2 regions of the Ornithinibacillus sp. 4-3 genome follow, and region 2 is predicted to be linked to the other one. Evidence: a T-box and tRNA genes for the amino acid it is inferred to sense, from the RefSeq annotation. Region 2 holds a T-box; the other holds one or more tRNA genes.
What was found. The T-box of region 2 lies ahead of AB4Y30_RS10640 (valine--tRNA ligase). A T-box ahead of a tRNA ligase gene usually reads a tRNA of that ligase, here a tRNA-Val.
Positions count from the first base shown of each region.

Region 1: it has a tRNA-Val gene. The T-box ahead of AB4Y30_RS10640 (valine--tRNA ligase) is inferred to sense a tRNA for this amino acid. The anticodon was not compared.

Region 1 covers NZ_CP162599.1:1,239,162-1,242,525, forward strand. Annotated here, with positions in the region: gene AB4Y30_RS06005 (ABC transporter ATP-binding protein) at 1-33, opposite strand, end outside; gene AB4Y30_RS06010 (aldehyde dehydrogenase family protein) at 483-1,994, shown strand; tRNA gene AB4Y30_RS06015 (tRNA-Val) at 2,149-2,220, shown strand; gene AB4Y30_RS06020 (hypothetical protein) at 2,577-3,364, shown strand, end outside.
Region 2 covers NZ_CP162599.1:2,158,274-2,161,637, reverse strand. Annotated here, with positions in the region: gene spoVID (stage VI sporulation protein D) at 1-565, shown strand, start outside; gene AB4Y30_RS10650 (hypothetical protein) at 581-1,558, shown strand; gene AB4Y30_RS10645 (hypothetical protein) at 1,555-1,743, opposite strand; T-box leader at 1,884-2,107, shown strand; gene AB4Y30_RS10640 (valine--tRNA ligase) at 2,149-3,364, shown strand, end outside.

The DNA of each region.
Region 1 (3,364 bases), 920 kb from region 2:
ATAAGGTTTTAAAAACGCCAAAACTCTTTTCACAAGCATCCCCCATAATCGTATTTTAAATTTTCTTTTTATTAATTATAGAACAAATAAAAAGTGGATTCCACGAATCACGCTTAAAGTAGGAAATTTGCTTTGAATAGATTCTTCCAATACACTTAAAGTTATGTGAAAAGAAGAAGATTTATCTGGAAAATAAAAGAGGATGTTCAAAAAGTCCAACAGAAATGATAGGGCGAATAGGGGAACTTCGACTAAGTTCCAACACGTCCTGTGTTGAACGTCGAAGTCATCACATCCTATGAAAGTCCGTTCGTAAAATGATATCGCCTTGAACTTTCGACGCACAGGATGCGCTACGACGCACAGGATGTACTAGTGCAGATGTTGCGAACTTAACCGATGATGGTCCTTTTTGAACACGCACTAAAAAGAAATCTTTTTAAGTATCTGGATAGATAATTTGAGAAAGGAGAATCATCTAAATGGAAAACTTACAAGAAAAAGTAAAAAAAGTACAAGCACAATTACAAGAGAAACAAAATATGTATATTGATGGTGAATGGGTAGACAGTGCATCAGGAGCAACAAGAGAAATGATTAACCCAGCAACGGAAGAGGTTATTGCAACAGTCGCAGATGGAAATGAATCAGATGCTGCGCAAGCAGTAGAAGCTGCTTATCGTAGCTTTTATCAGGATGGTTGGTCAGAAAGCTATGCGCGCGATCGGGCAGATAAGCTATTTGCCTTAGCTAATTTATTAGAAGAACGAGTAGAGGAATTTGCGATTATTGAAACATTGAATGCTGGAAAAGTGTTGGATGATGCTATTTATGATATTCACGATGCAGTAAATCAATTGCGCTATTATGGAGGACTAGCTACAAAGCCAAACGGACAAACCTTTGATGTTCCTGATAATGTTCAAACATTGGTTATTGCTGAACCCGTTGGCGTAGTTGGGGCGATTGTTCCATGGAATTACCCATTATTAATGGCAATGCAAAAACTCGCTCCTGCTATAGCCGCTGGATGCTCTATCGTAATAAAGCCTGCGGAGACAACACCACTAACTTTAATTAAATTTTTTGAACTGATTGATGAAGTTGGTTTTCCAAAGGGAACAGTGAATTTAATACTTGGAGACGGAGCTTCAGTTGGAGCAGAGATTACAAGACATCCTAAAGTAGATAAGGTTACGTTTACAGGTGGAAATGCAACTGGAAAGAAAATCATTCAGGCTTCAGCAGATACGATTAAGAAAGTAAGCTTAGAATTGGGTGGAAAATCACCATTAATCATATTCGATGATGCTGATTTTGAAGCGGCAGTGGATCATGCATCTTTTGCTATTTTCTCAAACCAAGGTCAAGTATGTTCAGCTGGATCAAGACTCATTTTACACGAGTCCCTGCACGATAGATTTATGGAAGCCCTTGTTGCATTAACAAAGAAAATTAAAGTAGGCAATGGATTAGCTAAAGAAACAGATATGGGGCCGCTGATTTCTAAAGAACATTTTGAACGAGTGCTTAACTATATTGCAATAGGTAAAAACGAAGGTGCAGAACTAGCTTGTGGAGGAAATCCTATTGATGGAAAAGGCCATTATTTAGAACCGACCATTTTTACGAATACTACTCCAGATATGCGAATTGTGAAAGAAGAAATCTTCGGACCAGTCTTAGTTGTACAAACATTTAAGACAGAAGAAGAAGCTATTGCACTTGCCAATGATAGCATTTATGGATTAGCTGGTGGTGTATTCACAAATGATTCAGCAAAAGCAATGCGTGTTATTAAAAAAGTACGTGCTGGAATTACCTGGATTAATACGTACCATAATACGTATAATGAAGCGCCATGGGGCGGATATAAGCAGAGTGGAATAGGTAGAGACCTAGGAACCTATGGCTTAGACCAGTACCTGGAATATAAACAAATTAATATGAGCCTAAATGTAGCTCCATCTAATTGGATTAAAAATAGAGATTAAAATAAGCGAGATTCCTAGATATGATAGGAATCTCGCTTTATAGCTGTAGTTGACTTTAAATAAAGAATCACCTATAATAAATTCTGCATCTTCAAATATATCTGATTCCGTAGCTCAGCTGGGAGAGCGCCACCTTGACAATAATAATTATTACGAGCCGTTAGTTCAGCGGGAGAATACTTCCTTGACAGGGAAGGGGTCACAGGTTCAAATCCTGTACGGCTCATAGATTTAAGCCACTTCATATTCTTGTGAAGATGGCTTTTTATTTGCTTTCAAAAATGTGTAGAAATTTAGAGGAATGCAGTCGGAATCATATAAATTATAAAAAAGGTTGATAGCAAATCAAGTTTTTTTATGGAGATAGATAAATTAAAAGAAAAATCCGTAATGAATAAGCTGTAGATAGGTAAGAAATGAATAGAATAGAGAATTCTTATTTGGAACAGCGATTTTTAAAAGATAAATAGAATTGAAATAAGTACATCCTGAGATAACTGTTGTCTGTTTCAAGGCTATTGACTTGGCATTTGTGTTTGTTAGAATTGATTTAATGGAGAATGACGACAAAGGGGCTCAATTATGAATAAGTTTTTGAAATTAAGTGTATCGAGTATCATGGTTGGGGGACTGCTTGTTGGTTGTGGTGATTTGGCAACAATCAAAAATAAGGAAGAAGTAGAAAGTGATACAGTAGCAACTGACAAAATAGATGAAGTTGTTGCGGAACAAGAAAAAGATGAGTTGCTTCTGTGGGAAAGCAGCGAAAACTTTGGTGAATGGATTACGAAATCTATCGAAATTCTTGAAGGGGATTTGGACGATCCAAGAATTGAACAATCAGGGAATGACGAGGGATTTACGTATTATTTGAAGTCAGAAGCAATTTCGGAATTGAAGCTCGAAATGAGACCATGGGTAGAAGGTAAAACAATAGGTGAAGACATGAAGAATTTGGTCATGCTTCAATCGATACTTGGTCATTTGCAATTTGTTCGAACTTCACATTTAGGATATAGCGGAGAAGCGATAGAAGCGGTTGAACTTGTAGAACAATGGGAACAAACGCCTGACGAGATGAGGGAAGCCAACAAATACATGAAGCAATTATTGCATGACCTTGACATTGCGGTCAATCACGATGGAGAAGGAGAAACATATGGCGTAACACATACGTTGGATGGCGACAAAGTTTTAGAAATGGAGAAGGCTTGGAATGGTGGCGCTATTCCTGCCTCGGATCTTGAAATTGAATTTTTCACTTATGGAGACGACTTAGACTCGAATTATGATTCACTTGAAAGTTTCGTTAATGAGCTTTCCAAAAATTGGGCGCACGATTCGCAATTCCGAGTAAATCAAATGGACTA
Region 2 (3,364 bases):
AGAGGAATTTTCTAATGCGATGGAAGAAGAGCAAGAGTCAGTTTTAGAAGAGCTAACTAAATTAGAAATAAGAGCAGCAGAAGATTATACAGTGGAAGAGGATGAACCAGAACCTGTTGTAGAAGAGGTAACTAATTTGGAAATAAGAGCAGCAGAAGATTATATAGTAAAAGAGGATGAACCAGAACCTGTTGTAGAAGAGGTAACTAATTTGGAAACAAGAGCAGCAGAAGACTATGCAGTAGAAGAAGATGAACCAGAGCCTGTTGTGGAAGAGAAAACTAATTTAGAAATAAGAGCAACAGCAGATTACACAGTAGACGAGGACGAAGAAGAGGAAGATTTAGATAGGGGAAGTGTTAGCTATTTGGCTGATATTTTCTCAAATGATGAACAGGAAAATGAAACTGCACAGCTTCGAATATGTATCGTTCAAGGAGAAGATACATTAGAAAGTATTAGTGAAAGATTTTCTGTATCTAAGGCACAAATACAAAAACAAAACCAATTAGAGGATGAAATATTAAATACTGGCCAATTACTTATCATTCCATCTCGGAAATAAAGGAGATAAAATGCAATGCATGAAACATTGGAGCAAATATTAGCAGCCTATCAAATTCATCCAATAAACCAACGAAAGATTTCAGAATCTGTTTATGAAATAACCGATCAGAAACGGCAAAAATATGCATTGAAATGCAGTAGATTGACAGACGATAAATTAAAAAAATGGTTGCATGTGTATGAGTTAGCAGCAACCATTCCTCTTCCAGAAGTAATTCCTGTATATTTACATCAATCAGAGGATCTCTATATCAATTATCAAAACCAAATTTATTATATAACACCTTGGCTAGAAAAAGCAGAAATCGATTGGTCTAAATATTTTCAGGTTTTAGCAAATGTGCATGTGCACACCAAAAAAAGTACAGTATTTCCATTGCAACAAACTGTAAAAACTTTTAATCAATATGAATCATATTGTAGGCAAATGCAGACTCGATTACTTGAATGGGTAGAGTTATTTGAGCGTCAGCATTATATGTCGCCAGTTGAATTACAAGTTTGTACGCATTACCGAGAGATGAACATAGCAATAGAACGAATATTGACCATGCTTTCTGTATTCATTGAAGAAATAAATAACCAGCATGAATGGAGTATTAGTTTATGTCATGGAAATGTAAGGCGAGAACATTTTGTTGGTACAAATAGACTTCATTTAATAAGTTGGGAAAATGCCTATTTTGAAAATGCTATACATGATTTAGTTCATCTCTTCTCCCAAGAAGCTACGTATTATGATAAGGACTTTAAAGATTGGAATGAATTATTCTTTGGTTCATATATCCAAGTGAATCCTTTGAATAAGTTAGAATTACTGCTTCTGATCATTTATTTATTAGATATGAGCAAATATATGCAAACGATTGAACAGTCCATTTTACATCGAATAGATATGGTAGTAGCAGTACAGAAGCTACAAAAGCTTTATCGGAAAATTATTTTTGGTCTTCATTTTGCTGATCATGTGGAACAACAAGAAAAATCTTAAATCCATTCTAAATGAAAGGCAATAAATAAACCAACAAAGATTCCTAGGAGAAGCACATCTAATGTAGTTGGGAAAAATAATGTTCGGATCAATTGAAAGATAAGAATAGGTAATGTCGCTTTTTCACAAATGAAAATACAGTTTCTTGCCCAAGGTGGCAGACGATAACGATAAAATCTAGCCACATGAATCAATCCTCCTTCCGCCCGCTTGCTATATTCTATGTTTTCAGCTGTTGCATTTGTGCATTTCTTATGTAAAATGTTGCTTTTTTTATGAATTGGTTTTAAAATGAAATCAATATCTGTTAAAAAGTGAATCATTTGTGAATGCGATGAAGGGGAAGAGTATAGATTAATGCCTTGTAGAGAGGGGAACATTTGCTGAAAGTTCTCTAGGTTTATTAATTTAGAAGGTCGCCCTGGATGCAGCTTCTTTGAAATCAGTAGAAGAATGCCGGAGAATCTCCGTTATAAAATTGAGTGTACATGTTTTTTTTAACTTGTAAATTAAGGTGGTAACACGGAAATATACCTTTTCGTCCTTTATTGGATGGAAAGGTTTTTTTATGTATAAAAAGGAGGATTTACATGGATAATCAACAAGCAAACACATTATCGACAAAATATAATCCGCAAGAGGTGGAGAAAAATCGTTATCAATTTTGGTTAGAAGGAAAGTATTTTGAAGCAAAGGATGATCCGAATAAGGAGCCTTATACCATTGTTATTCCACCACCAAATGTAACTGGAAAACTACATTTAGGTCATGCTTGGGATACAACCATGCAAGATACGATATCTCGTATGAAGCGTATGCAGGGTTATGATGTGCTTTGGTTACCTGGAATGGACCATGCTGGTATTGCTACACAAGCAAGAGTAGAAGCAACATTACGTGAGCAAGGAATATCACGTTATGATCTTGGAAGAGAAAAGTTTGTAGAAAAGGTTTGGGAATGGAAAGAGGAATATGCCAGCTTTATCCGTGAGCAATGGGGGAAACTAGGGCTTGGTGTAGATTATTCACGTGAACGTTTTACGATGGATAAAGGTCTTTCTGAAGCAGTAAAAGAAGTATTTATTCGTTTATATGAAAAAGGCTTAATTTATCGTGGAGAGTATATTATTAACTGGGATCCACAAACAAAAACTGCCTTATCAGATATTGAAGTAATTTATAAAGAAATACAAGGTAATTTCTATCATTTACGCTATCCGATTAAAGATAGTGATGAATTCATTGAAATAGCTACAACACGTCCAGAAACAATGCTTGGAGATACAGCAATTGCTGTGCATCCTGAAGATGAGCGTTATAAGCACCTCGTAGGAAAAACAGTTGTGTTACCAATCGTTGGGCGAGAAATAAAAATTGTTGCAGATGATTATGTTGATATGGAATTTGGTTCTGGAGCTGTTAAAATCACACCAGCTCATGATCCAAATGACTTTGAAATCGGTAATCGCCATCAATTAGAGCGTGTGCTTGTGATGAATGAAGATGGCACCATGAATGAAAATGCTGGCATTTATCAAGGACTGGATCGTTTTGAGTGTCGTAAACAAATCATTAAGGACCTGCAAGATGCAGGGGTACTTTTCAAAATAGAAGAGCATGTTCATCAAGTAGGACATTCGGAGCGTAGTGGAGCAGTGGTAGAGCCATATTTATCTACACAATGGTTTGTAAAAATGCAGCCTCTTGCAAATGCAGCAATTAATCTACAAGAAGAGGAAGGCAAGGTTAATTTTGTACCAAACCGCTTTGAGAAAACCTATTTACATTGGATGGAAAATATTCGTG